Regions from separate parts of the Vibrio sp. 2134-1 genome, predicted to be linked through region 1. Evidence: predicted binding sites of a transcription regulator. Region 1 holds the regulator's gene; each other region holds the start of a gene.
What was found. Region 1 encodes CRP, which controls carbon source genes, mostly activating them, when cyclic AMP is high. Its sites were predicted from a motif close to TGTGANNNNNNTCACA; they were not measured.
Positions count from the first base shown of each region.

Region 1 (10,324 bases):
CACTAAACTCACTTGCATGCTTACGCCAAACATACTGACGACACTACCAATCACGGCGGTCGTGACCACAACCTGCGCACCGCCTAAACCTAAAATCGGCCCTCGCATCTGCCACAATTTTTTAGGGTTTAATTCCAGCCCTATCAAAAACAGTAACAACACAACCCCAAGCTCGGCAAAATGCAAAATGGCATCAACGTCGCTAATTAAGCCAAGCCCCCATGGGCCAATCAACACACCAGCGAGTAAATAACCTAAAACCGAGCCAAGCCCAAGGCGCTGAGCAATCGGCACCGCAATAACCGCAGCCGAAAGAAAGACCACACTGCTTTGAAGAAACTCACTGGTGATCGCCATACTGACCTCCTCGATCTGCCGCTTGCCAGTTTTCAAGTGGGTTACTCAGCCATCCACGGTATAACTCAGCATGTTCGTAGCGTTCAATATCCGAAACATTTCTTGACCAATACAACACCAGAGGTTCAATCCAGTGCATTTGGCATAGGGCTGCCGTCAGTTCAAACGGTTGCAAGATTTGCTCAAGTGGGTATTTGTTGTACCCCTTCGCGCTGAAGGCTTCTTCTTTACCACCTGTTGTAATGACACTGCGCCAGTATTTTCCTTCTAGCGCCGCACCTCCGCCAAACGCAAAGCCTTTACCTAACACTCGGTCTAGCCACTCTTTTAATAGGGCTGGACATGAATACATATAAAGTGGGTGGTGAAATACAATCACATCGTGAGCGAGCAACAACTCATGTTCGTAATTCACATCAATAAAGAAATCGGGGTAAACACCGTAAAGATCGTGCACAGTGACGTGATCAAGCGACTGAGCTTTTTTTATCATCACTTGATTGGCAATCGAGTTATGTGGCTCTGGATGAGCATAAATGACCAGAACTTTTGGGAGAATAGACGGTGCAACAGCCAAATGGTCGTCCTTGTGGTTATTTTTATCCGTTATCAAATTGTTATACTTTTTTGTACAGCATAATGCAATTAAAGCGAATCAATCGACTTTTCCGGCCAATACCCCTACTATTCACCGCTAGATATATACCCAAGTGGCTTTAAAAACGATTGAAACCACTTCGCTATGTAACCAAGCAACGCGCACTGCGCAAAGTGAATGAAAACTTTATGATTACCTTCTCTGATATTCAGTTACTGCGTGGCGGTAAACCTCTTTTAGACCAAGCTTCTGCGACTATTCACCCTGGCGATAAAGTCGGTCTTGTGGGCAAAAACGGCTGCGGTAAATCAACGCTGTTTGCCCTACTGAAAGATGAACTGTCAATTGATGCTGGCTCATTTAGCCAACCTCAACACTGGGAGTTGGCCTGGGTCGCACAGGAAACGCCTGCGCTAGAGCGCACTGCACTGGAATACGTCATTGATGGTGATCGCGAGTACCGCGCTCTCGAAAAGCAGTTAGCTGAAGCAGAAACACAAGACAACGGAACCCTAGTTGCCGAGATACACGGTAAAATTGAAACCATTGGTGGTTACAGCATTCGCGCTCGCGCGGCAGAACTGCTCGATGGTTTAGGGTTCAGCCAAGAGCAAATGAGTTGGAGTTTGACCCAATTCTCGGGTGGTTGGCGTATGCGTCTTAACTTGGCTCAAGCGCTATTGTGTCGTTCTGATCTACTGCTACTCGACGAACCAACCAACCACTTGGATTTGGACGCGGTAATGTGGTTAGAGCGTTGGCTACAAAACTACCCTGGCACGCTGATTCTGATCTCGCACGACCGTGACTTCTTGGATCCGATCGTTGGTCGCATCATTCACATCGAGAATCAGCAGCTGAACGAATACACGGGTAACTACTCGTCATTCGAAAACCAACGCGCACAAAAGATGGTGTTACAACAAGCGATGTTTGAAAAGCAACAGAAGCAGATGTCTCACATGCAAAGCTACATCGACCGCTTCCGTTACAAAGCCTCTAAAGCACGCCAGGCTCAAAGCCGTATTAAAGCTTTGGAGCGCATGGAGAAAGTGTTACCAGCTCAATTCGATAACCCATTTAGCTTCCAATTCCGTGAGCCAGCTGCGCTGCCAAACCCAATCATGATGATGGATGAAGTATCTGCAGGTTACGGTGACAACCTCATCTTAGAGAAGATCCGCTTGAACTTGGTTCCTGGCAGTCGTATTGGTCTACTCGGCCGTAATGGTGCGGGTAAATCGACATTAATCAAGCTGCTCTCTGGTGAACTTAACGCGCAAGGTGGTGACCTAACTTACTCACAAGGCGTGAAAATTGGTTACTTCGCTCAGCACCAGTTAGAAACGCTTCACCCTGAAGAAACGCCGCTGCAACACATGATGCAAATCGCACCCGATCAAACCGAACAGCAGCTACGTGATTACCTAGGTAGCTTTGGCTTCCAAGGTGACAAAGCACTAGAAAAAGTTGCGCCGTTTTCTGGTGGCGAAAAAGCCCGTTTGGTATTGGCTTTAATTGTGTGGCAAAAGCCAAACCTGTTGCTACTTGATGAACCGACCAACCACTTAGACTTGGACATGCGCCAAGCACTTACGATGGCACTGCAAACATTCGAAGGTGCGATGGTGATTGTTTCGCACGACCGCTATTTACTGCGCGCTACGACCGATGACTTGTATTTAGTGCATGATCGACAAGTTGCTCCGTTCGACGGTGATTTAAATGACTATTATAAATGGTTAACCGAACAACAAAGAGCGGAACGCAAAGAAGCGCAGGCTGCGCAGCCAAGCAAAGATACGGCCAACAGCGCAGCTGCGAAGAAAGAGCAAAAACGTCGCGATGCAGAGTTTCGAAAACAGACAGCGCCAATTCGCAAAACGCTGACACAACTAGAAAATAAAATGGATAAGTTAGGTGCTGCACTGGCCGAAGCTGAAGAACAATTGGCGGACAACTCACTGTATGCGGCCGAAAATAAAGCTAAACTTAACCAAGTGCTGGCACTTCAAGCTTCCAGTAAAGCTGAGCTCGAAGAAATTGAAATGGAATGGATGTCTGCTCAAGAAACGTTGGAGCAGATGGAGCTAGAGTTTAATCAATGAGTAATCAACACGCTGAATACACACTCACCCTAGAACACCTTTGGCAGTTTAGTCTGCAATTTTATGGTGTGCGAGAAGTGAAAGAGGCGTGTTTATCATTACAGAACAACTACCACGGTAACGTGAACCTACTCCTGCTGCTCAGATGGCTCGATGAGCAGCAACTCATTTTCCAAGAAAAAGACTGGCCCTTGGTGCAAGACTGTCTAGGTAGGAGCGAAACTTTACTTCACTCCTTTCGCGACCTTCGTCGCCACCTTAAGTCTCAAGTCAATGACGCTTTGTATCGTGAGACCTTGCAGTTTGAGCTGCAACTAGAAAAGCAGCAACAAGCGGATTTGGTGGACTGCATTAACTCACTTGCACTACTCAAAAATGATGGTGACCCACTGACGTTGAGATACTGTCGTCAACTCGGTGGGGAGCATTTGCAGCAAGCCTTTGCTATTCCGGTGCCAAACATTCAACCACCAAAACGCCCATAAATCTGTAGAATACCTATAATCTTTATAAAGGATTATATTAATAAGTTCTTCAACGGACACCGAAGGACCGCATAAGAGCAGTTAGGTATGACACAATTTTTCGCAGCCGCCGGGATCAAAAACCCGCATCTCCAAACGCTTTTGCCGCGTTTTATTCGCAAAAAAGCGTTGTTTACGCCGATTTGGCAAACCCTCGATACATCCGATGGCGACTTTCTCGATCTCGCGTGGAGCGAGGACCCAACCCAAGAGCCTGCACAAAAAAAGCCGATTTTTGTTTTATTTCATGGGTTAGAGGGGTGCTTCTATAGCCCTTATGCCAATGGGTTAATGAATGCATTTGCTCAATCTGGATGGCTGTCGGTGATGATGCATTTTCGTGGCTGCAGCGGTAAACCAAACAAAAAAGCACGAGCTTACCACTCGGGTGAAGTGACGGATGCTCGTTACTTCCTAGAGCACCTTGAACAACGTTTTCCTGATAATCCCAAAGTTGCAGTTGGTATTTCTCTTGGCGGTAACATGTTGGCGAATTATTTAGCCCAATATAAAGACCACCCTATTTTGAATGCAGCGACTATTATCTCGGCGCCTTTAGACCTAGCTGCGTGTGCAAACCGTATTGAACAAGGCTTTTCGAAAGTGTATCGCCGTTACCTGCTTTCTTCACTGAAACGTAACGCGTTACAAAAGCATCATCTATTGCATGGCGAGCTTGCGCTGTCCTACAACTCAATAAAACGTGTCACACGGCTGTATGAATTCGATGATTTGATCACCGCACCATTGCATGGCTTTAAAGACGCACAAGATTATTACGATCAATGTTCAGGCTTGAGTAAATTACAACAGATCACGCTACCGACACTGATCATTCACGCCAAAGACGATCCATTCATGACCGACGATGTGATCCCGAAATTTGTTCTGCCAGATAACATTGATTACCGTCTCTTTGAACACGGTGGCCATGTTGGCTTCCTGACAGGAACGGCGTTAAAACCTAAGTTTTGGTTGGAGGAAGCGCTGCCCGCGTATTACGAAAGTATCGCCGCAGATTACCTTTCTGCTGTATCCAAGCAACGAACGCAGTAAACTAGCCGCTCATCATAAAAGTTAGAGGTATTTATGATCATTCCATGGCAAGACATTGCGCCGGAAACATTGGAAAACTTAATTCGTGAATTCGTCTTACGCGAAGGAACGGATTACGGAACCGTCGAGGTTTCTTTGCAAGACAAAATTGATCAAGTTAAAGCTCAATTGGAAAAAGGTGAAGCGGTTATCGTGTTCTCTGAGCTACACGAAACCGTCGATATTCAACATAAAACAAAATTTTAGACCCTTCACATTTTACCGTATCCCACTCGATGACAAGGTATTGTTACGTGCTATAGTGGGATATCGACCGTGCAGTAGTAACTCTACTGCACATTACAGGTAAGTAATTTTCGACAAGGTTTGTCATGTCAGCTAAACACCCAATTATTGCGGTTACTGGTTCGTCCGGTGCCGGCACGACCACTACATCTGAAGCCTTCCGTAAAATGTTCAATATGATGAACGTTAAACCCGCATGGGTTGAAGGCGATAGCTTCCATCGCTTTACTCGCCCAGAAATGGACATCGAAATTCGCAAAGCCCGCGAGCAAGGTCGACACATTAGCTACTTTGGCCCACAAGCTAATGACTTCCCGGGATTAGAAGAGTTTTTCCGTAAGTTCGGGCATGATGGTACTGGCAGCGTGCGCCGTTATCTGCACACGTTTGACGAAGCGGTTCCCTACAATCAAATGCCAGGCACGTTTACACCGTGGCAAGACTTACCCGAAAACAGCGACGTGCTGTTTTATGAAGGGTTACATGGTGGCGTGGTCGATGGCGATGTTAATGTTGCTCAACATGTGGATTTCTTAATTGGTATGGTGCCGATTGTGAACTTAGAGTGGATCCAAAAATTCGTACGTGACACTCGCGATCGCGGCCATTCGCGTGAAGCGGTAATGGACTCAATCGTGCGATCCATGGACGATTACCTCAACTATATCACTCCGCAGTTTTCTCGTACTCACATCAACTTCCAGCGCGTACCGACCGTTGATACTTCCAACCCACTTAATGCAAAAGGCATCCCTAGTTTGGATGAGAGTTTTGTGGTGATTCGCCTACGCGGTATCAAGAATGTCGACTTCCCATATCTGCTGGCCATGATTGATGGCTCATTCATGTCACGCCACAACACGATTGTCGTACCCGGCGGTAAGATGAGCTTTGCAATGGAGCTCATAGTTCGGCCTATCCTACAACAGCTCATCGAAACAGGGAAAATTGGCTAAAAACCTGCCTGCGAAGATGTTTACTTTTCATACCGTGATCATGTGCACAGTTTTGCTTACAAAATCTCAATCATGGCACGATTAAAATCAAGAAATCGTTTTCGAAAAAGGATACTATTTCTTACCGAAACACAAGAGAGCTTGCAGCATATAAAAAGTGCTCTTATTCTAGTAGGCCTAATTCAGGCTTAGCTAAAATATGGATAGCGCAAGCGTACCCTGCAGAGGAAGTGAGATATTATGGTTCTAGGTAAACCTCAAACCGACCCAACATTAGAGTGGTTTCTTTCACACTGTCATATTCATAAGTACCCTTCAAAGAGCACGCTAATTCACGCGGGCGAAAAGGCAGAAACTTTGTACTACATCGTTAAAGGTTCTGTTGCGGTTCTTATCAAAGACGAAGAAGGTAAGGAGATGATCCTTTCTTACCTAAACCAAGGAGACTTTATTGGTGAACTTGGTCTATTCGAGGAAGACCAAGAGCGCACAGCTTGGGTTCGTGCTAAATCTCCTTGTGAAGTTGCTGAAATTTCTTTCAAGAAGTTCCGTCAGCTTATCCAAGTAAACCCAGACATCCTAATGCGTCTTTCTGCGCAGATGGCTCGTCGTCTTCAAGTAACTAGCCAAAAAGTGGGTGACCTGGCGTTCCTAGACGTAACTGGTCGTATCGCTCAGACGCTTCTGAACCTTGCAAAACAACCAGACGCAATGACTCACCCAGACGGCATGCAAATCAAGATCACTCGTCAAGAAATCGGTCAAATTGTTGGCTGTTCTCGTGAGACAGTAGGTCGTATCTTGAAGATGCTAGAAGAGCAGAACCTAATCTCTGCTCACGGTAAAACCATCGTGGTTTACGGTACTCGTTAATCTCGAACTAGAGTGACACGAACAAAATTATAAAAGCCACCAATGGCAACATTGGTGGCTTTTTATTTACTCATGACCAAATGAGATAGGGTGCAGCGAACACTAATGAGTAAGCTTAACAGGTTAACCCTAAAACTTAGCCATTCGTACTTTCAAAGATTTTGTCAGCTGAAGCGGCCACGAAACCTGGGTACAAATCACCATTTTCCATCGGATAGCGCTTAGCAAATTCATAAAACCCGCCAGGGATAATTTCAGTGCCTTCGCTAAAACGAACCGCTACTTTATCTGCCATGGTCGATGACTGCTCTAGCAACACCTCAGGAGTGCCCTTCACTTCACCACCATTTTCATTAATGGTAAACCCAGCGGTACGCAGATGATCGTTTACCTGCTTCACTTCTTCATATTCATTGAGCTGGTTAACGCTCACCGTGAAGTGGTTTGCTCCGTAACCATGCGCCGCAAGCCAAGATGCGTACTCACTTTCTTTAGCCAACGTTTGGTAATCAGCAAAGCTTAAATCCCACAAGCGTCCACCATGTAAGAATGCGCTATCTTTCAGCTTGTCAGCATCGATTTGTGCCACCAAATTTTTCACAATCTCTTGTAGCTCAGGCGAGCACTCTTCAACTTTTAGCTCACTAATAAATACTTTAGGTTGCTTCGGATCTGGGTGCTCATAGTGCTTAGCAACCAGCTTTTTGCTTTCGAAAATGTAATCACCACACGCCTTGTAACCAATAGCTACAAATGGCTTAGCTAGAGTTTCAATACCAAGAGGCGCGATATTGAAGGTACGTAAAGCTATATGATCATTAATCAGAGGCTCATCTTCTTGAAGCAGCTGATGCACTTTAGCAGCCGAAGGGCAAAGACGTTGAATGTAATCTTGCCATAGCGATTCAAATAACACATCGGGCGTCATAACGACTCCTTGTTACGAGATGTAGAGTTTAAAGGTAAGCGGAAGTTGGCTGCTCGTTCACAACAAAAGTTGTCCAGAATAATGAACGAGCAACCATCAACCTGTGACGGTAAATGCCAGTCAGTCAACACGCTTTTCCGAGTCTTTGCTCACTTTTCGTGTTCTGCCAACGATCACTACAACCCATACCTAAATGATGCGCCGGCAAGGTGAGCCGCAATGCATAGTTGCGACTCTATTATTAAAACTTATAGCGCTACACCTGGACTCAATGTTGCAGGCAAGACAGTCTCTTGACCTTCCATTGATGCCATTGGGTACGCACAGTAATCTGCTGCGTAGTAAGCGCTTGGGCGCAAGTTACCCGACGCCCCCGGACCACCAAATGGCGCATCACCGCTTGCCCCAGTAAGCTGGCGGTTACGGTTCACGATTCCTGCACGAATGTGGTCAACGAAGTATTCCCATTCTTGGTCGTCGGTTGAAACCAAACCAGCAGATAAGCCAAAGCGCGTATCGTTTGCTAGCGCCACGGCTTTGTCTAATCCTTCGTAGCGCACCACTTGCAGAAGTGGGCCGAAGTACTCTTCATCTGGTAACTCAGCAATGTTCGTTACATCAATGATGCCTGGAGAAACAAACGCCGCCTCTCCTGCTTTCGCTTCAATCAAGCTTTCACCGCCAAGAGACTGTAGATTAGCTTGTGCATCAAGAATAAACTTGGCTGCCGCGACCGAAATTTGCGGTCCCATAAATGGCGCAGGTTCTGCAAATGGTTGGTCTACGCGAATATTGCGTGTCGCTTCAACGAGTTTGGTGATAAGCGCATCGCCTTTTTCACCCAATGGCACATACAAACGACGAGCACACGTACAACGCTGCCCAGCACTGATAAACGCTGACTGGATGATGGTGTAAACCGTGGCATCCAAATCACCATATTTATCAGAGATCACCATCGGGTTATTACCACCCATTTCTAGTGCGAGCATCTTGCCCGGTTGACCCGCAAATTGACGGTGTAATACATGCCCCGTATTTGCGCTACCCGTAAACAGTACGCCATCGATGCCTTTTGCGTCAGCGAGCGCGATACCAGTTTCTTTCGCGCCTTGAACAAGGTTAATCACGCCTTTCGGCAGACCGGCTTCTTCCCATAGCTTCATTGCCAATTCACCCGTCCATGGCGTTTGCTCAGACGGTTTGAAGACTACCGTGTTACCAGCCAGTAGCGCAGGCACAATGTGACCATTTGGTAGGTGGCCTGGGAAGTTGTAAGGACCAAACACCGCCATCACGCCCAATGGGCGGTGGCGCAATACGATTTGGTTGCCTGCTGCTTCACGGCTCGCCTCACCAGTGCGGTCATGATAAGCGCGAATCGAAATGGCAATTTTACCTGCCATTGCCGCTGCTTCAGTGCGCGTTTCCCAAATTGGCTTACCAGTTTCTTTGGCAATGACTTCGGCGATTTTTTCGCTGTTCTCTTTTACTTTCTCCGCAAAAGCCAACACGATTGCCTCACGCTCTGAAAATGGGCGCTTTTTCCAGTCAATAAACGCTTCACGCGCTGCAGATACCGCCTGGTTCACCTGCTCTGCCGTTGCACCTTTGCCTTGCCAGATCACTTCTTGGTTGTACGGCGACAGAGACGTAAATGCTTCACCCTGACCTTGTACCCATTCACCTGCAATCCAATGTGTCATTGTTTCTATCCTTAAATTCTGTCGTCTGTTACTGCGGAAGAAGGCGAACGAAATCCCCTTCTTCAACCGAAAGTGCATCCGCAACGTCTGGTGCGATCATTACGCTCTGTGTCTCTGCGTCATACGCCGCCTTAGTGACTGTCGCACGGAAGTTCTCGAAAGATGAATTACACATCAAGAAGTCTTGTGTGCTGGAATGTTCAGAGATTTTGACTTGCGCGCGGAATGAATGACGTACCGACTCAATATTACGCAGATCACACTCAACCGTTGGGCCACCATCGAAGATGTCGACGTAGCCTCGGTTGGTAAAACCTTCACGCTCAAGCAGCTTCAGCGCTGGACGCGTGTTGTCATGTACTTGACCAATCACGGCTTGCGCTTCTGGGCTGAGCAGATTGATGTAAATAGGCAGTTTCGGCATCAAGTCGGCGATAAAGCCTTTCTTGCCGATACCTGTCAGGTAATCTGCAAGAGTGAAATCGATAGAGAAGAAATGCTCTTGAAGCCATTGCCAGAATGGTGAATTACCCTCGTCGTCTGAAACGCCACGCATCTCCGCAAAGATCGTTTCAGAGAAGCGCTCTGGGTGCTCTGCCATCATTAGGAAACGACACTTCGACATTAGACGACCATTCAGACCTTGGCGGAATTTCTCACGCAAGAACAAGGTACAAATTTCGCTGTTACCAGTGTAGTTATTACCAAAAGTAAGCAGTTTAACGACGTTGTTAACGCCAAGCTTTGGCGACGAGTGCACAACTTTACTAATGTGATATGAGTAAAATGGGACATCCCAGCCGATAGATGCTTCGATTCCGGTGGTACCCGCAACCTCACCCGTTTCAGAGTCAAAGCCAACCATCAGGTAGCCTTCATCGCCTGGTTCTGCCACATCTGGCTTACCAAAGCTGTACTCTGAATGTTTGATTC
Region 1 is NZ_JAWOUS010000025.1:27,555-37,878, reverse strand. Features, by position in the region: gene kefB (glutathione-regulated potassium-efflux system protein KefB) at 1-357, opposite strand, end outside; gene kefG (glutathione-regulated potassium-efflux system ancillary protein KefG) at 341-934, opposite strand; gene R7R78_RS20865 (ABC transporter ATP-binding protein) at 1,144-3,063, shown strand; gene R7R78_RS20860 (TIGR02444 family protein) at 3,060-3,548, shown strand; gene R7R78_RS20855 (hydrolase) at 3,636-4,643, shown strand; gene R7R78_RS20850 (YheU family protein) at 4,677-4,889, shown strand; gene R7R78_RS20845 (phosphoribulokinase) at 5,015-5,884, shown strand; gene crp (cAMP-activated global transcriptional regulator CRP) at 6,125-6,757, shown strand; gene R7R78_RS20835 (DUF1338 domain-containing protein) at 6,894-7,685, opposite strand; gene astD (succinylglutamate-semialdehyde dehydrogenase) at 7,934-9,391, opposite strand; gene astA (arginine N-succinyltransferase) at 9,420-10,324, opposite strand, start outside.

Region 2 (10,324 bases), on a different contig from region 1:
CACCGTTATACAAACCTAAACCGTGATCATTACGCGTAACCATGACGGGTCTGCCGTGATACCAAATTTCATCCTGAACTTGAATGAACTTGCGCGCTGCGAGCGCTTTCTCGATACGTTGGTTTAGCCCAGCCACACCGAAGTCACCTTCACGGATCGCGCACAGCAACCGGCATTGGTTGAAGGTATCTAACACCGCTTTGGCTTTGTGCGTTAGCGACTCTGGCTCTCCGGTTTTAGGATCAGTTTCCTGTTGTCCAATGCGTTTGAGGTAACGACCGTATTCCTGCACCAACGTCTGCATCATTTGGTTATAATGTTGACTACTTAGTGCGAAATGTTCGATATCGGAAAAGTCACGCGCCCAGACGTTATCTACGCTCGCAGCAGAACCTGAGTTAACCGCTTTTGCCAACTGACCAATGCCTGAGCGAGCATCAAATCGGTAGCTCTTTTGCAGCATACATAAACTATCGGCAATGCTAGATGCACTGTTACCCGTATGAGCTAAAGTACCGAACCCCGTCAGTTTTGCGATGGCTGACGCCTGCTCTTTGCCATAACCCAATGCATGGAACGAACAGATATCACCCAACACAGCCCCTGCTTCAACTGAGGCAAGTTGGTCTTTATCACCTAACAAAATCAGCCGCGCATGTTTCGGTAAGGCATCGACTACTTTGTACATCATTGGCAAATCGACCATCGACGCTTCGTCGATAACTAAAATATCCAAATGCAGTGGATTTTGCTTGCTGTGACGAAATTCTGCACTATTAGGAATCGCGCCCAGCAACCGATGTAAAGTGCTCGATTCAGTCGGAATTTTGGCTTTTAGCTCCGGAGAAACTGGCAGTTCTTGCACCGCTTTACCAATGGACTCGGTTAATCGCGCCGCCGCTTTCCCCGTCGGGGCCACCAGCTTGATGGTTAGATTTTTCTCTTGCGTCGCCTGTTCAATCAAAGCAGCAAGCAATTTGGTTACTGTCGTCGTTTTACCCGTACCAGGGCCACCAGAAATCACAGCAAATCGACGAGTTAACGCAACCGCCGCCGCGACTTTTTGCCAGTTCACACAAGCTGAGAGTGGCACGAGTTCATCCAGTGTTTGCAAATCTTGAACCTTGCGCGCATTGCTAAGCACGGAATCAATCGCGTGCCAATCCAACGATTCGCTTGCGACCACATCAAGGTGATCACATACCAATTGCTGGCGCAACACTTGGTTGCTGCTTCCCGCTTCTACTGCTTTGCCTAACGCGTTAAACAGAAAATGGTATTGGCGTGCAAACAAATGGTTGAGCAACTCCGATAATCGCACAAACTCTTGTGGTTGCAAGTTAACTGCGGCGCCCAACTGATTGAGCTTTTCCGCCAGTGTCACTTCATAATGCCAATAGCGGTGCAGATACAGACGCTCGCCATCGAACATCAGCGGCAAGGCTTCTCCTTGCGCGCCGACCAAGTTGGAATTTTGTAATACTTGAATCCAGTCTATGCCTTGCAACTGTGTATTGAGCGCCAATGCCGACTCACCAAACAGCCCTAGCTTACTGGCTAAATCCGTAGATTGCCCTTGTGCATCGAACAGAGACAGACAGATATGTCCTTTGCCGAGCTCACTACTGACAACACCCGCGATAAACGCCAGTGCTTGGCTATCCGACTGTTCATCATGCGTTTGAGAGTCAATAAAACAGGCGAATTGGTAGTCGAGCTGACGAATAGCACCTTTGTGCGCCAAGCGTTCCAGCACTACCAATAGACTATCTTGGTCAGAATGAAGATTGTGATTTGTCGTCATTAAAGTAGCTCCATCTGCCCGGCTTGAGTTGAGCGCGTTTCAAGTGCTTGACCATCAATCAAACGATCCATCTCTTGTAAGAAGTCTAAGGTTGGTTTCGCGGCAAAAATGCCGTGGTCACTCTGCCCATCCATGCCGCGCAAGAACAAGTAATACACGCCACCGAAGTGATGATCATATTGATAATTCGCCAATCGGCTGCTTAGGAAACGATGCAGTGCTAACGCATAAATCTGATACTGCAAATCGTAGCGGTGATCCGCCATCGCCGATTTCAGAGCCTCACCATGGTAGCTCGTCACATCGTCGCCCAGATGATTCGATTTCCAGTCAAGCACGTAGTATTTACCTTGATGTTCAAACACCAAGTCGATAAAACCTTTGAGCATACCTTGCACGGTTTGGAAACCTAAATCCCCCGCTTTCGCCGACAACGGATCGTGACGTTGAATGACTCGGTTTAACGCCGGTGCAGACAAAACTTCAATCGGCAGCAAAAATTCCATCTCCACCAAACGTTGCGACGGTGCTTTTTGATTCAGCAGCAAAGACTTACCATCCAACGGCGTTGCGAGTACGGTATCAATCAATTGCTGTAAAATGGGCAACCACTCTTCATCGAGCTGTTCGCTTTCCATCAAGCCAAGGATGATTTGTGTATTCTCTTCCGTCGCGGCTGGCTGAGTAAATTCAATTTCCTCAAACAGGCTGTGCAGGAACGTCCCCGGACGCGCACCGCGAGGGAAGGTAAAAATAGAACGCTCTGGCTCCACCAAATCCGCTTCGTCTTGTTCTTCAGATGAGTCGATATCAAAACCTGTAATCTCAATCGTGGCATCATGCTCGGCGTGATGAGAGCCTTGCTTGACCAAGCCAGAATAACTGGTGATGCGCCAGTTTCTGTCGATAGGGTTTTGCAGTTCTTTCGCGCTAAGATCGTATATTTCTTCTTGTGGCGCTACGTACTTCTCTTCGAGTTGCTGCGGCGGATCGGCCACAACGACACAATCAAGCTCGTCTTGTTGCTTTGTTAAACCTTGGTGCAAATCGTTAATGCCACCTTCTTGACCATTTTGAATCAAATAGCCAATCGCACTGCGGTGTACACCAGTTGGCTCTTTGGTCGAACGGCCATTGCGCAACGGTGAGGCACCGATAAAACACGCATAAACAGCACGCGTTAGTGCCACGTATATCAAGCGTAAGTCTTCCGCCAAACGCTCTTTGTCCGCTTGCTTCATGGACGCATCGTTGCCAGTGATATCCAGTACCGTGCAGTCATTGGCTGCATCGTAATATTTGGCTTCACTGGCTTCTCGATAGCTGAACACAAACGGCAGAAATACGAGGTCATACTCCAAGCCTTTTGATTTGTGAATAGTTACGATCTGCACTAAGTTACGTTCCGATTCTAAACGTTGGATTTGGTCATCACTGCCACCCAAACCGTTTTCCGCATCACTGATAGACTGAGCGAGCCAACGCAGCAGACCGTGGTCGCTATCCAATTCATTACTGGCTTGTTGAAGCAGTTCACCGATGTGCATTAAATCGGTAAGTACTCGCTCACCATTTTCACCCTGTGAGCTTGCACCCTCTTCTAGTAATCGCTCAGCAATATGGCGTTTGCTGATCACCGCGCGCAACATCGGCAGCACACCACGTTGAACCCAAAGTTTGCGATATTCTTTGAATTCGTTAACAGCGTTTTCCCACACGACTTCATCGTTATTAAGCGCATCCAAACTTGCTGCATCGAGGGCAAACAGCTCAGAGGCAAGACTTGCACGCAGCGCACGATCATTTTCTGGAGTCAGCACCGCTTGCAGCAAACGCTGTAAATCCTGCGCCACTGAACTGGTAAACACACTGTCTCGGTTAGACAGGTACACGCTGGCAATGCCTTGGTCTGCCAGGGCTTGTTTGACCATTCGACCTTCACTACCTGTTCGAACCAACACCGCGATATCGCCCGCTTGAACCGCTTTCTGTTTTTCGCCATTCACCAGACACGCTTGCCCCTGTTGAGCCTGCGTCAAAATGGTTTGGATTTGGCTTGCGGTCGCCTCTGCCATTCGAGTCAAATACTCGCCTTTTGGTAGCGGTTTATCGTCCGCTTCTTGCAACCAATAAGTCAGCGCCGGTTGCTTTTGGCCACCCATAGTCCAAATGCGTTTTTCGGCATTGGGACTGTACTTAACGGGTAAGAACGGAATATCCGAATCATAGATAAATGGACTATCGGGCAAGGCAAACACTTGGTTCACCGCCTGCACCATATCTGCGCTAGAACGCCAGTTGGTTCCTAACGTGTAGTGGGCACTTACTTGGTTACGCGCTTTGATATAGGTGAAAATGTCTGCGCCACGAAAGCCATAAATCGCCTGCTTGGGGTCACCGATCATAAACAAACCACATTCCGGGTTGTTCAGATAAATACGGCTGAAAATACTGTATTGAAGCGGGTCGGTATCTTGAAACTCGTCAATCATTGCGACAGGATACAAAGTACGAATACGCGCCGCTAAAAGCTCGCTTTCGTCCGTATCGATAGAAGCAGAAAGTTGCGTCAGCAAATCATCGAAAGAGAGCCACTGTTTTTGATTTTTCGCGTTGGCCAGCATCACTCGAGAATGCTCAATCGCATGCGCAAGCAGTGGCGCTTTTAAGCTGATTGGATTGGCAAGAAATGTTTCAATGGCTTCAAATACCGCATGCTGCGGCGCACTGCCTTTCGGTGTTTTTTCCAACAAGACGTTTTGCGCGAATTTCTCCAGCTTGTCTGGATAATCGTAACCTGTAGTTTCCGTTGCCGCCCAAGTGTTTACCACCTCCAACCACGTCGGCAGAGACTTTTTGGTATAGCTACGTTTGTTAATATCTGAATCTGAAATTAGCGTTAAGAAGTCATCTTGGCTTTCTCGCCACTGTGCTTTTAATTCATCAATTTTTTTCAGATTTTCAGTATGAAGATCAGCCAAACTGCCTTTCATTGCCGGAACAGAAAGGCTTAACGGCGCACCAGTTAAGTAATTGCTGATGTCAGACAATAACGCAGATGGAGAGCCCCATAGCTGGCGAATTTCTCCAGCCAAGGTAAATGGCAACGGGTAGAAATTGCGGCGCCAGTAATCGGCTACAACTTGCGCTTTTAGGTGACTTTCATCGGTCACAAACTCGTTATTAAATCGGCTGCCAGATTCAAACGCATTTTGCGTTAGCATACGTTGGCAAAAACCGTGAATGGTGTAGACCGCCGCCTCGTCCATCTGACGCTCTGCCTGCAATAAAATTTCTGCGGCTTGCTTGTGATCGTCAAACTCATTAAGCAAAGGTTGGATCACCGGATCGGAACTCTGTCCACGCGCAAACGCGATTCGCGCGTCATGGATCCTTGCCCTGATACGATCGCGTAATTCCGCAGTTGCCGCTTCGGTAAAGGTTACGACCAGAATTTGGTCGACTGTAAGCGGTACGCGATGTCGAGTTTCCTCGCAGCCGTGACCAAGCAAAAGGCGCAGATATAAACCTGCAATAGTGAAGGTTTTACCTGTACCTGCTGATGCCTCGATTAACCTCGCGCCATGCAGAGGAAACGTCATCGGTTCTAGTGGCGTTGGTTGAGGTTGCTCTGTGCGGTCTAACGTATGTAGAGGACACTCTGCACCTGACATTTGATCCATAACGCTGAATCTCTCCGGATTATTTACTAGGACGTATCACCTAATAAATGTGATCTATAGTTAAAAATTCTATTAATATGTTTAACAAGTTGGATAATTTAGAGCTTTGTGAGATCTTTCTCACGGTTATCCATAAGACGTACCGTTAGTATGCGCCCCACGAGATAAGCCAAACCTTTTTGGCGGCACAACTCAAATGAATTAAACAAAAGTATCATGGTCCCTCTGACCTTGTGGCCGTACAGCGAACGCCCTACAAAAAATAATGATTTTCTGGCGGCCACCCTACTCTTCCTTCTCTTTATCCAACTTTCTTTATCACGCTTTTACATCATCAGCGTCTTGAACCGCTAAGCGCGCACCTTGCAGTACTAATGCTGTCAGCACACGAACTTCTGAGGCCAACTCATCATTCCAAGCAGGCCAAATTCGAGAGATGTACGCATTATTGCCTTCGCCCGGGCTCATGAAACCATCATTGAATGCGTCAGCCATTTTCTTCAAAGATTTCTCTTCGTCATCGACCCACTGACCACGGCTAAAGCCCGCTTCAACACAAGCCAACGCCGTTTTCGGGAAATAAGGCAAAGGCTTAGTCATGCCTTCGAAGAATAAGCGAACTAATTCAGTCAGTAGATGTTTGGCATAATGCACATCGGCAATTTCTGGGTAGATCAAATGCAGCGCGCCTTCTTTACGATCGTAACCAATGATGTGGGTTTTCTTAGCATGACCCGACGCCGACATGGCAAGGTGATCGATCCACGCTGCAAGGTAATCCTGCGAGCGAATCTTACCGCTTCGATAGCGAATCAAACCGGATTGGTAGCATTGAGTTAGCCAACCAGTCAGGCGAACGTTTTTCTCTTCGCCTTCATTTCGCTCAAATAAGGAGTCAAACGTCAGGTCGATTTCCAAATCGTCTTGAGGCGCACCAGATAAAAACGCCAGTTTGTCCACCAGCTCTTCCGCCTGAACTCGGTTGGTTTCAAACTCGATATCACCAAACGCCCCCACCGGCAGTTTGCCTTGCGCGCGCTGTTGACTCATAAAGTGTTTAAGCACCTCTGTTTTTTTCTCAGGCTGCATCAATGTCGTTTCAAGCAAGGTTTCTAACAGCTCATCACGCATTTGATAGCTTTCCAAACCACCTAAAACAAAGGGTTCGTCGTCTTCCATCACCGGCAGTGGCGGCTCAAAGATTACTTTTAAGCGACGATTGAAAAAATACTGCACCGGTAAGCGCCAGAAACGTTGCAACTCGACTAAGTCGAGCTCAAGTGGGAACGTCGCTCCTAACAGATAGTCGTCTAATGCACGATTAAAATCACGACGAACATAGCCTTGCGATTGACTACTTTGAGTCAATGCCGCTGGAATCCACTCTTTCGCGTAGCTGGCGTGCGTGCCTTGGAACGCACTTGGGCTAAACGGCACCATGGCGTGGGTATTCACCAACGCATTTAATAAGTTGTCGCCAGACTCATCAACGGGCAACGCTTCATCACCACTTAAACAATAGTTTTGGTGGCAGTATTCCATCAGCTCAGAAACCAGAACCGAAGGCACTCGCTCGGTGTTGTCTTGGATTGAACGGCCAACATAACTGATGTAGAGCGTTTGCTGTGCCGATAGCATTGCTTCGAGGAATAGGTAACGGTCATCATCTCGGCGCGAACGGTCGCCCGGCTTGGTTCTTCCCGTCATCAAGTCAAAGCCTTCTGGCGGCATAGAACGCGGGTACACGCCGTCATTCATCCCCAGCAGACATACGGTTCTAAACGGAATAGATCGCATCGGCATCAGGGTACAAAAGTTCACTTGACCAGCCAGGAAGCGCTGGCTAACTCGTGTTCCAGATAATTTATTTTGAAGGTATTGGCTGATGATCGACGGCGATAACGCATCATCAAATGCCGCATCAGCTAGCTGTTCTTTCAGTTGGCTCAGGGTATCGCGAATGGATTTGAGCGCCATTTCGCCTTCTAACTCAACTGAGAAGAAGTCATCCAGCAGTAAAACTAAAGTCTCTCGCCAACCATCAATAGTCTGAACATGAGAAAGTTTGCTTCGATAAGTGCTAATTTGTTGGATAAAGTGTGCCAACTTGCCCGCCAGCTCTGCGCCCATGCCTTGCACTTCGTTGTACGGAGACAAACTGCCTTGCTCGGTTTCAAACAAACCAGCGGATTCTGGCATCGCGTAGCCAAGCAACATGCGTTGAATACCAAATTGCCATGTGTTTTGACGAGTTTCCGGCAGTTCAAATTCGCGTCCGGTATTGGCATCCAACCCCCAGCGAATTCCCGATTCCTCAACCCATTGTTTGGCTTGTAAGAAATCATCTTCGCTGAGTTCAAAACGCTTTAATATCGCTGGAGTTTCCAGAAGTTCGAGTAGTTCTGATGCCAAACAGCGCGTATTGGGTAAGTTCACCAACTGCATAAATGCAGCCAGAATTGGGCTCTCTTGATCGGCGGTTCGGTCAGAAATCGAATATGGAATAAAACGCTCACCCGGCGCGTTACCAAAGACCGCCTGAATCGCAGGGCTGTAAGCGTTGATGTCCGCGACCATCACGATAATATCGCGCGGTTTTAACGTTGGGTCAGCATCGAACATCGCCAACAGTTGATCATGCAGCACTTCAACTTCGCGCATCGGGCTGTGACAAGCGTGTAGGCTCAGTGATTTATCACCCAAGCTAACCACTTGTTTGTGATGACTGTTTTCAATCTGTTGATCATCTTGATGTTCTTCAAGATTGAGAATATCCGCTTGCAATTGATGGAGCAGACTGTCGCGCTCAACATCAACAAAGGCTTCGATTTCATGAGATTCCAGCTGAGACAACAGATACATATTGTCGCGCCCGAGTTTACCCATGGATGCCAACAGACTGTTTCCGACCACATCGGTGTGCAGCTCATCGATCACATTATCTTCCAGTGATCCTTTCAGTTGCTCAGTTTCACCTTGCACTTCCGAGTGATCGTCCTGCCACACAACGTGCTGACGATGTTTCGCCGCCAAACGAGCCAGATATTTGCGATCTCGAACTTCACCCCAGTAATAACGACACGGGTTGGTGAACATCAGATGCACGTCGATGTGTTCACCAATTGCTTTTAGCGCATCCATATAGCGAGGCGGCAACGAAGAAATGCCAAAAACAAACAAACGCTTGGGTAAATGGTCAAAATTGCCGTTAAAACTCTCTAACGTGTCGATAAAGTGCTCATAAAGGTTGGCACGGTGATATGGAGACTGTCCTAATGACACAGTGTGATCATACAACGCTTGCCATAAGATCGGCTGCCACGGATGCTCATCTTCCAGCTCTGGCACACTCTGCCCAGCTTCCCAACTTGCGATCCATTCCGGACGATACACCAAGTAACCATCGAAAATATCGGCAATTTTCTCAGCCAGCTGATACAGCTTAGAGTGGTCAATGTCATCTTTGAGGTACTGCGCTAACGGCGAAAACACCTCTTGGTTGAGAAGCCCCGGAAGCAAATGCATCAACTTCCACGTCATCGCTTCTTTGTTAAACGCACTGCGTTTTGGCACGTCTGGCAATACCTGCGTAAACATTTCCCAAATGAAAGTCGCAGGGAGCGGAAAATCAATGTTCGCGGCAACACCAAACTCTTTGGCCAATTCCATTTTTAGCCACTGGGACATGCCTGGACTTTGAACCAGAATTTGTTCTTTTTCGAACGGGTTTTCCAGCGGACTGATTCGAATCAGTTCGACAAGGAGTGATTTAAGAACGTCAACTTGGTTGGAGTGATAAACAGTAAACAAATTGGGAATACCGAGCGCCGATTGAAACTGTTAGCTAGCTTAGCACAGCCCCATTTAAACCCGCAGTGATCTCGCGTTCGGAAAAAACAAAAGGTTATATATCACTCAAATAGAGTATGAATCTTCTGAATTTTCACATGTCAATCAAGTCTGACACTTCCATACAAAATGTGACATTCGTCGCAACTATTCCATAATAAAAAACACTGTTTTATACTCCCTCTACCCATAATTTATAAACAAACAAAAAGTATGTTTCGCAAACTGTCTTCCAACAGCGCTTGGCTGATTGCTTTTTTTGCTTGCTTTGCAGTGTACCTGTCGATCGCTTGTTATCCTTTTGTGTTGTCTAACAATCAGAATGAACCGCTAACCTTGTTGCAAGGTTACTATTTGGTTTCGACTCAATATGGCTGGCTGGGCTTGATCGCTCTTCCATTTATGTTGTTGAGTTTATTGCTATCTTTTCTACCGACTCGAGTATTCAAAGGCATCGTGATCGCTATCGCGATCTGTCTATTGATTATGTTTAAAGTCGATATTCTCGTTTTTCAACAATACAAACTTCACATCAACGCTCTATTAATCCGTATGTTTTTCGAAGGTGGTGATGATGTCTTCGATATTTCGTGGATGAGTTGGCTAATCTTCATCAGTGAAATTGCCGTTCTGGTGATCGGGCTCGCTTGTACCGTTTGGGTAAGTAATCAACTGGCACAAAGCCGAGCTAAGTTCGTTTTGATCAGCGTCTGGTTTGCTGTATTGCTTAGCACGCAGATGATTCATGCGTACAAAAACGCACTTTACGACGATGAAGTCAGTCAGTTTTCGAATAACTGGCCACTTTACTACCCGCTGACGGCTCGTAAATTTATTTACAAACACGACCTAGTGGATGAGAACATTGCATCGAAGAACCGCGTAGAGTTAACCAACATTGAACGTAGCTCACTCAACTACCCGCTTGCGCCGATTCAAGTGCAAAGCAAAGAGAAACAGCCCAATGTTTTGTTTATCTTGGTTGACG
Region 2 is NZ_JAWOUS010000009.1:142,289-152,612, reverse strand. Features, by position in the region: gene recD (exodeoxyribonuclease V subunit alpha) at 1-1,804, opposite strand, end outside; gene recB (exodeoxyribonuclease V subunit beta) at 1,804-5,478, opposite strand; gene recC (exodeoxyribonuclease V subunit gamma) at 5,806-9,297, opposite strand; gene R7R78_RS12435 (DUF3413 domain-containing protein) at 9,550-10,324, shown strand, end outside.
Region 2: a site for CRP is predicted at 5,597-5,612, ahead of recB (exodeoxyribonuclease V subunit beta). Genes of this name have one in related genera too.

Region 3 (10,324 bases), on a different contig from region 1:
TCTTTCAAGGCTTGAATAGTCTTTTTTTAGGCTAGAGACAGGTGCAGGGGAATGCGCTGCACAACCAACTAGTCCTGCAGCAAACACAAAGCTAATACCAATATGACGTAGTAACTTATTCACCTATCCCTAACCCTTAAGCTAAATCACCCGCAACCAGAGGTACGAACCGAACCATTTCTACAACGGTAGAGAGATATTCGTCTCCCTTACGCTCTATTTTTAATAACTGTTGCTCCGTATCTCCAACAGGAATGACCATTTTGCCGCCATCTCTTAATTGTGAGAGAAGAGCTTGGGGAATCACTTTAGCGGCAGCGGTAACAATGATAGCATCGAAAGGACCTCGCGCTTCCCAGCCCTGCCACCCATCAGCATGCTTAGTTGAAACATTGTAGATATCCAATTGCTTCAGGCGACGCTTTGCTTCCCATTGCAACGATTTAATTCGCTCAACGGAGTATACATGATCAACAATTTGCGCCAGTACCGCGGTTTGATAACCCGATCCCGTTCCGATTTCCAGAACACGACTCGCCGGCTCTAGCTCAAGCAACTCGGTCATACGAGCAACGATATAAGGCTGAGAAATAGTTTGTCCCTGACCAATTGGTAACGCATTGTTATCATAGGCTTGGTGCATCATCGCTTGAGAAACAAAGCTTTCTCGTGGCAAGCGTTGGATAGCATCCAGAACTCTTTGGTCTTTGATGCCACTGGAGATAAGAAACGCTATCAACCTGTCAGCATGTGGGTTACTCATTACTTCTCTTCCTTTAACCAACTATCCATAGCACGCAGCGACTCGTGAGCGGTGAGATCAACTTGCAGAGGCGTCATTGAAACTCGGCCATGCTCAATTGCATAAAAGTCCGTGCCCTCTCCTGCATCTTGCTCCTTTCCTGGTGGCCCTAACCAATAAATGTCATGGCCTCTCGGATCTTTCTGCTTGATCATATTCTCTGCGTGATGACGTGCACCTAAACGCGTAACTTCAATTTCACCTAAATTCTCTGATGGTAAGTCAGGCACGTTTACGTTCAGTAGACGATTCGTTGGAATCGGCGACGCTAAATGCTGTTGTACAATTTGACGTGCAATTTTAGCGGCGGATTCGAAATGTCGCTTACCCACTAGTGAAAAAGCCACCGACTGAACGCCAAGGAAATGACCTTCCATGGCGGCTGCTACTGTTCCAGAATAAAGAACATCATCACCCAAATTAGCGCCATGGTTGATTCCTGACAGAACAAGATCAGGCAAATCATCTTTCATTAGCTCATTCAGCGCGAAATGCACACAATCCGTGGGCGTGCCTTGCACTGAGTAGATATTTGGGGCAATTTCAGTCACGCGTAATGGTTGTTCTAATGTGAGTGAATTCGAAGCACCTGAACGATTTCGATCAGGTGCGACAATGGTCACTTCGGCGATATCTCTCAACTCATCAGCGAGGGCATGAATCCCTTGTGCATGAACACCATCATCATTGCTGATTAAGACTCTTAAGGGCTTCGGGTTTCGTGAATCCTGTTCCATTAGTATTCTCTTTCTACTTCAACCTCATTAACTAACTCACGAACAATAGAGGTCGCAAAAGATCCCGCATCCAGTGAGAAAGTCAGCGTAATGTTGTTACCTTCAACCGTCCAAGCTAAATCTTTTGGCTTCAGCGCAATATCGCGACGATCGTGGCGCATGCGATTACCACGAATCAGCGCCATGAGGTAAGGCTCTTCGTCTAAAAATGGTTGCTCTAATGCCATAGCCTCGGCTTGAGTAGGCAGTGCATTATCGCCAGCAAGCGCAGCGGTAATTGCCGCTTCACCTTGTGCAAATTGTACTTGCAAATCAGTGATGTTGTTTGCATCAATCAACTGAGTGCCAGAATTCGTCTGTGCAATGTCACCATCAATGAACTTATCAAACACACCATTCTCTAGACGAGCTGAAACGATGCGGTTGAAAATCCACGAACGAGCCGCTGATAAATACATGCTTCGCTTGTTTTGATTGCGGGTACGGACGTTTTCGCGTCCCCATCGACGTGCTTCTTCAAGGTTGTTGCCATCGTTACCAAAACGCTGACTACCAAAGTAGTTTGGCACGCCAACTTGTTTCACTTTTTCAAGACGTTGCTCTACATCCGCTATATCTGTCACTTCAGACAAAGTAACCACGAACTCGTTCCCTACTAGGTCACCAGGACGCAGTTTTTTATTGTGACGATCTGTTGCAAGGATTTCGATACTTGGGTATTGAGCCAAAAACGCTGAAAAATCTGGCGTTTCACCTTTCGGTAAATGGACACTTAACCACTGTTCCGTCACCGCATGACGGTCTTTAAGACCCGCCCAGCTAACGTCTTTCGACTTAACACCACAGGCTTTTGCTAACTCGTTAGCAACGAAGCTGGTGTTCTCGCCCGTTTTACGGATACGAACCATTAAGTGCTCGCCTTCGCCCGTAAAGGCAAAACCTAAATCTTCGCGAACCTGAAAATGCTCTGGCTGCGCTTTGATTTTTGCCGATGCAATTGGCTTACCTGTTAGGTAAGCCAATGAAGATAAAATGTCTGACATGATGTGTTTCCGCTGATATCACAGCTTAGAGGAGCAAATTGCTAGTTATTGCTTAAACAGAAGTACAACGGCTTCCGTTGCAATGCCTTCTTTGCGTCCAGTAAAACCGAGACGTTCTGTCGTCGTCGCTTTTACGTTAATGTTACTAATGTCGGTTTCTAGGTCTTCGGCTATCGCCGCACACATTGCGTCAATGTGTGGTGCCATTTTAGGCGCTTGTGCCATGATGGTTACATCAGCATTGCCAAGACGGTAGCCTTGCTCTTTAACTCGACGGTAAACGTCTTTCAGTAATTCACGACTGTTTGCGCCTTTCCATTTATCATCCGTATCTGGGAAATGACGACCAATATCGCCGGCAGCAATCGCGCCCAGCAGAGCATCCGTTAATGCATGCAACGCTACATCGCCATCTGAGTGAGCAATCAAACCTTGCTCATAAGGGATTGCTACACCACCAATAATGACTGGGCCTTCACCACCGAATTTATGTACATCGAAACCATGACCAATTCGAATCATTTTCTATCCTTTCTTTGTTCGCCGCGCTCACGGCTTAGATAAAACTCGGCTAACGCAAGATCTTCTGGCTGAGTGATTTTTATATTGTTCGCATTCCCTTGAACTAAGGCTGGCTTCTCGCCTAGCCATTCCAAAGCCGAGGCTTCATCGGTAATGGTTACACCCTGTTCTAATGCGTCAGCCAGTGCTTGAGTAAGCTGCTGAGTTTTAAACATTTGTGGAGTCAGTGCATGCCACAATGCTTCTCTATCTACCGTATGGTCGATATCTTGTACTGCGTTTGCTCGCTTCATTGTATCTCTCACAGGAGATGCGAGAATGCCACCCGTTGAGTGGGCGCAGCAAACATCAATCAAACGGTCAATGTCGGATGTTAATACACATGGCCTTGCAGCGTCGTGAACTAATACCCACTCGCTTTCCAGGTGCTCATTGACATAGTTTAGCCCTGATAACACAGAGTCTGCTCTTTCTTTACCACCAGCTACACGAATCACATCTGGGTGCTTAGCAATGGACAATTCTGGGTAATATGGGTCGCCGTCAGTAACAGCAACGACAACCTTAGAAATATTTGGGTGAGAAAGCAGTTTCTCTACGGTATGTTCCAGTACCGCTTTACCTTCGATCAATAAATATTGCTTAGGGCGATCTGCCTTCATTCTGCTCCCTACACCAGCAGCAGGCACAATTGCGATATGCGATGAGTTCATATCCAACATTTTAATGGTTTTCCTCACCTATAATGCGGTAAAAAGTCTCGCCATCTTTAACTAAACCGAGCTCATGACGCGCACGTTCTTCAATCGCATCAAGACCTTGCCTTAAGTCATCAATCTCAGCGAACATTTCATTGTTGCGAGCTTGTAGCTTGCTGTTCACTTGTTGCTGAACTTCAATTTCATCTTTTACTGTGTAGTAGTCAGACACTCCGTTTTTACCAAACCATAGAGTGTATTGAAGCAAGCCAAACAGTAGCGTAAGGGCTATAACAAAGATTCGCATATCGCTGCTAACATTCTGTACCGGAAGGAATTAGATAAGGTGACATATATAGCATAAATGCGAGGTTGCCTCTAGGGGAGAAAGGGAGACTCACACGCTCCTTACAAGAAATAAGCAGCAAAATGAAACAAGCTCATAGGAAGCGATCCTTACCCATGACCAAAGTAAGAGCCAAAAATACAAACCTATAAATACAAAAAAACCACCGTAGCGATGGTTTCAAAAAGCTATTTAGCGAAACTTTACTCAATAAGAATTAAGCTTGATCTTTAACTTCTTTGAGACCGCTTACTTGAAACATGGAGGAGTGCGCTCACTTAGCGCTTCCGTTATATAAAGAAACACCCCGCCAAGGCAGGGTGTTTTTAAAAGCTTTAAGATAAGCCGTTAACTCAGTTAAGAATTAAGCCTGACCTTTAACTTCTTTAAGACCGTTGAAAGGAGCGCGCTCACCTAGAGCTTCCTCGATACGGATTAGCTGGTTGTACTTAGCAACACGGTCAGAACGGCTCATAGAACCAGTTTTGATTTGACCTGCTGCTGTACCTACCGCTAGGTCAGCGATAGTTGCATCTTCAGTTTCGCCAGAACGGTGAGAGATTACTGCTGTGTAACCTGCGTCTTTAGCCATCTTGATTGCAGCTAGAGTCTCAGTTAGAGAACCGATTTGGTTGAACTTGATAAGGATAGAGTTAGCTATGCCTTTCTCGATACCTTCAGCAAGGATCTTAGTGTTAGTAACGAATAGATCGTCACCTACTAGTTGAAGCTTGTCACCTAGTAGTTCAGTTTGGTGCTTGAAGCCATCCCAGTCAGACTCGTCTAGACCGTCTTCGATAGAAACGATTGGGAATTGGTTAGCTAGCTCAGCTAGGTAGTGGTTGAACTCTTCAGAAGTGAAAGTTTTACCTTCGCCTTTCATGTTGTAGATGCCAGCTTCTTTGTCGAAGAACTCAGATGCAGCACAGTCCATAGCTAGAGTAACGTCTTTACCTAGTTCGTAACCAGCAGCTGCAACAGCTTCTGCGATAACTTCTAGAGCTTCAGCGTTAGATTTAAGGTTAGGAGCGAAACCACCTTCATCACCAACTGCAGTGCTGTAGCCTTTAGACTTAAGAACTTTAGCTAGGTTGTGGAATACTTCTGCACCGATACGTAGACCTTCTTTAAGAGTCTTAGCGCCAACTGGTTGGATCATGAACTCTTGGATGTCAACGTTGTTGTCTGCGTGCTCGCCACCGTTGATGATGTTCATCATTGGTAGAGGCATAGAGAACTGACCTGCAGTGCCGTTTAGCTCAGCGATGTGCTCGTATAGAGGCATGCCTTTCGCAGCAGCAGCAGCTTTAGCGTTTGCTAGAGAAACAGCTAGGATAGCGTTAGCACCGAATTTAGATTTGTTTTCAGTGCCGTCTAGTTCGATCATTACTGCGTCGATTGCAGCTTGGTCTTTAGCGTCTTTGCCAACTAGAGCTTCAGCGATTGGGCCGTTTACAGCTTCAACTGCTTTAAGAACACCTTTACCTAGGAAACGTGCTTTGTCACCGTCACGTAGCTCAAGAGCTTCGCGAGAACCAGTAGATGCGCCAGATGGAGCTGCCGCCATACCTACGAAACCGCCTTCTAGGTGTACTTCAGCTTCTACAGTTGGGTTACCACGTGAGTCGATGATTTCACGACCTAGAACTTTAACGATCTTAGACATTAATGTTTCCTCTCGTTTCAAATATAAATGTCAATCTTAAAGGGCAGCAGCACAACCTTCGCCGCCGCCCGTATCCTTTTACTTCTCGAATTCGCCGCGTGCGTTTTGGCCCGCAGCCTTAACAAAACCTGCAAACAATGGATGTCCATCGCGAGGAGTCGAGGTGAATTCTGGGTGGAACTGAGCCGCTACAAACCATGGGTGAGCTGGGTTCTCAATCATTTCCACTAACTTCTTGTCCGCAGATAGACCTGATACTTTTAGGCCTGCTTTTTCGATTTGCGGACGAAGCACGTTATTCACTTCGTAACGGTGACGGTGACGTTCATGGATCGTCGCGCTACCGTACAGTTCACGAGCTTTAGTCCCTTTCTCTAGGTGACACAGCTGTGAACCAAGACGCATCGTACCGCCTAGGTCAGACTTTTCAGTACGCTCTTCTACGCTACCTGATTCGTCTACCCACTCTGTGATCAAACCTACCACAGGGTACTTAGTCTCTTTGTTAAATTCTGTTGAATGTGCACCTTCCATACCCGCAACGTTACGCGCGTATTCGATTAGTGCAACTTGCATACCCAAACAAATACCTAGGTAAGGCACGTTATTTTCACGTGCATATTGAGCCGCACGGATCTTGCCTTCAATACCACGATCGCCGAAGCCACCTGGTACTAGGATTGCGTCCAAACCTTCTAGAAGTTCAACGCCTTTTGTTTCGATATCTTGTGAGTCTACATACTTAATTGTGACGCTTAGGCGGTTTTTCAAGCCAGCGTGTTTAAGCGCTTCGTTCACAGATTTGTATGCATCTGGTAATTCAATGTATTTACCAACCATACCGATGGTTACTTCACCAGTAGGATTTGCTTCTTCGTAGATAACCTGTTCCCATTCAGAAAGGTCTGCTTCAGGAGCAGTAATACCAAAGCGAGCACACACAAGGTCATCTAGCCCTTGAGATTTAATCAACTGAGGGATCTTGTAGATAGAGTCTACATCCTTCATTGAAATTACTGCTTTTTCTGGAACATTACAGAACAGTGCGATTTTTTTACGCTCATTCGCAGGAATAACGCGATCGCTACGGCAAACTAGGATGTCTGGCTGAATACCGATAGATAGAAGTTCTTTTACAGAGTGTTGCGTCGGCTTAGTTTTCACTTCGCCCGCTGCCGCTAGGTAAGGAACAAGTGTTAGGTGCATGAACATTGCGCGCTCACGGCCTAGCTCAACAGCTAGCTGACGAATCGCTTCCATAAATGGTAGTGATTCGATATCACCAACAGTACCGCCAACTTCAACGATAGCCACATCATGGCCTTCAGAACCTGCAATAACGCGATCTTTGATTGCGTTAGTGATATGAGGGATAACTTGAATAGTTGCGCCTAGGTAGTCACCACGACGTTCTTTACGAAGTACGTCGGCATAAACACGACCTGCAGTGAAGTTGTTACGCTTGGTCATCTTGGTACGGATGAAACGCTCGTAGTGACCAAGGTCAAGGTCAGTCTCTGCGCCATCTTCTGTAACGAACACTTCACCGTGCTGAGTAGGGCTCATTGTGCCCGGGTCAACGTTGATGTAAGGGTCAAGCTTCATCATAGTCACTTTAAGACCACGAGCTTCTAGAATAGCCGCAAGAGATGCTGCTGCAATACCTTTACCTAGAGAGGATACAACCCCGCCAGTAACAAAAATGTAATTTGTCGTCATGTTTAACCTGAAATTGGTTGAATGAGGGAAATGGAGTGCTTCTGGACGGGAGATAAATATACCAGAAGCTCCTTACCGCCACAACGTGAAATCTATCACACCGTAATTTTTTATTTTTTGCTTCAAATCAAAGTGAGCAAAGACAAACCAAAGTCCGTTTTCGTGTAACCAAACAAGCTGACCTTATATTATGTATTCTGCCAGTTTACCTCTGCCTCGATTCTTCTTGTTTTACTTCATCCCAAAAATGGTCAAGTTCTGATAAAGAACAATCTGTAAGTACTTTGCCTGACTGCTGGACCTTGCCTTCAACTTGTTTAAAACGTCGCGCAAACTTTACGTTTGCTTTTCCTAGCGCGACTTCTGGGTTTTTATCAAGGTGGCGAGCCAAATTGACAGTCGCAAATAGCAAATCACCGAGCTCCAACTCAACTTTCTCTTCATCGGGCTGAACTTGCAGTGCCTCTTCCATGACTTCGTCAATTTCTTCTCGTACTTTATCGACAACCGGGCCAAGTGAATCCCAATCAAACCCAAATTTTGCACATTTTTTCTGAATTTTTGTAGCACGAGAAAGTGCCGGTAAAGAGTTTGGTATTGAGTCTAGGATACTTTCTTCCGCTTTGCCTACTAGGGCTTTTTCTTTTGCTTTTTCCGCTTCCCAGTTCGCGTTAATTTCCTCGTCAGATTCAAACTCAACATCTGAAAAAACATGCGGGTGGCGACGAGTCAGTTTTTCGTTCACGGTTTCGACGACATCCGAAAAGTCAAACAGCTCTTGCTCTTTCGCTAGCTGACTGTAAAAAATCACCTGAAACAACAAATCCCCTAGCTCTTCTTTTAGATTGGGCCAATCTCGATTTTGAATCGCGTCCACCACTTCGTAGGTTTCTTCTATTGTATGCGGAACGATGGTGTCAAAGGTTTGTTTTAAGTCCCAAGGGCAACCGTTTTCTGGGTCACGCAGCTTCGCCATGATTTGTTCTAACTGTTCAATTGGATGACTCATTTTTTGTTCCTTTAAACCTTTCTATTAAAGAAAAAGGTGAGCAGCCAAAACCACTCACCTTCTACATTATATTTTCTCAGCAGCTTTCACTAAGTAATTGTTACTTTGACAAGGCAACAAGTTTTCGCGACTCCTGAGCATAGCCTACTATGTGATGCCCCTGAGCCGGCACGTCGGAATAAGTGCAGCTAACGCAGATAAAAAGCCAAATATGACGCAAGTGTAACTATGACGAGAGTTTTAGCCGAGGCGTTTCACCGTCATGACATCCTTGATCTGTTCCACACGTTTCGAAACCCGCGAAAGCACCTCAATATTGGTGACTTCTAGGTCAAAGTCCATGATGGCAAGTTGACGTCTGTAGTCGACTCGGTTCTTCATACTGGTCACTTTGATCTTTTCGTTGGCGAACAGTGTCGTAATGTCTTTGAGTAGACCACCTCGCTCCATCGCTTCAACACGCACCGTGAGGATGTATGACCCCACAAAGCCGCTGCCCCAGACTGTATCGATGATGCGCTCTGGCGCATGATGGCGCAGTTCTTCTAGCTGTTCACAGTCACTACGGTGTACTGAAATCCCACGACCTTGCGTTATGTAACCAGAGATATCGTCACCTGGAATTGGCTGACAGCAACGTGCTAGATGTGTCATTAGGTTATCGACGCCTTCTACTACAACTGCGTCTTTTTTCGGTCGGCTTTGCGCGGGTGATTTATGCTCAGCTTCTTGCAGTTTTTCCAGTGCTTGCTGGTCTTCTTCCTCTGCCGTTGGCTTGTTAACTAACGCGTTAATATGGTTAATGATTTGGTTGATGCGCAAATCACCGCTACCTACACCAACATACAATTCATCTGGTGTTTTGACGTTAAACCGCTTGAGGGCGTAATGCTCTGCATCTTTTAACGTTGCGCCAATTTTGGCTAACTCATGCTCAAGGATTTCACGACCTGCTTCAAGGTTCTTCTCACGGCTTTGTTTTCGGAACCAGGCGTTAATTTTGGCACGCGCACGACCAGAATGAACGAAGCCTAATGATGGGTTTAACCAGTCACGTGATGGGTTAGGTTCTTTCTGAGTGATAATCTCGACTTGGTCACCCATATGTAATTTATGCGTGAACGGCACAATACGGCCTCCGACTTTGGCACCGATACAACGGTGTCCCACTTCGGAGTGAATGTGATAGGCAAAATCTAGCGGCGTTGCCCCCATTGGCAAATCGACAACATCACCACGTGGTGTAAAGGCATAAACACGGTCATCAAAGACTTGGCTACGCAGCTCATCGAGCATTTCGCCAGAGTCAGACATTTCTTCTTGCCAATCCAGTAGCTTACGCAGCCACGTGATCTTCTCATCATAACCGCTTCGGCTACTTGCCCCTTCTTTATATTTCCAGTGCGCTGCAACACCCAGTTCCGACTCTTCATGCATTTGCTTGGTACGAATCTGGATCTCGATGGTTTTGCCTTCTGGCCCTAGAATTACTGTATGGATCGATTGATAACCGTTTGGTTTAGGGTTAGCAACGTAGTCATCAAACTCGCTCGGTAGGTGCTTGTATTTGGTGTGAACTACGCCTAAAGCCGCGTAACAATCTTGCAGTTTGTCTGCGATGATACGCACTGCTCGCACATCAAACAGCTCATCAAAGGCCAAACTCTTTTTCTGCATTTTTCGCCAAATGCTGTAGATGTGCTTAGGTCGACCACTCACTTCGGCATTGATGCCCGACACTTCCATTTCGTGCGTGAGGTCTTCAACAAAGTCTTTGATGTA
Region 3 is NZ_JAWOUS010000017.1:53,050-63,373, forward strand. Features, by position in the region: gene R7R78_RS17825 (peptidoglycan DD-metalloendopeptidase family protein) at 1-123, opposite strand, end outside; gene R7R78_RS17830 (protein-L-isoaspartate(D-aspartate) O-methyltransferase) at 137-763, opposite strand; gene surE (5'/3'-nucleotidase SurE) at 763-1,539, opposite strand; gene truD (tRNA pseudouridine(13) synthase TruD) at 1,539-2,582, opposite strand; gene ispF (2-C-methyl-D-erythritol 2,4-cyclodiphosphate synthase) at 2,628-3,104, opposite strand; gene ispD (2-C-methyl-D-erythritol 4-phosphate cytidylyltransferase) at 3,101-3,826, opposite strand; gene ftsB (cell division protein FtsB) at 3,828-4,109, opposite strand; gene eno (phosphopyruvate hydratase) at 4,513-5,814, opposite strand; gene R7R78_RS17865 (CTP synthase) at 5,893-7,533, opposite strand; gene mazG (nucleoside triphosphate pyrophosphohydrolase) at 7,739-8,542, opposite strand; gene relA (GTP diphosphokinase) at 8,783-10,324, opposite strand, start outside.
Region 3: a site for CRP is predicted at 7,618-7,633, ahead of R7R78_RS17865 (CTP synthase). Genes of this name have one in related genera too.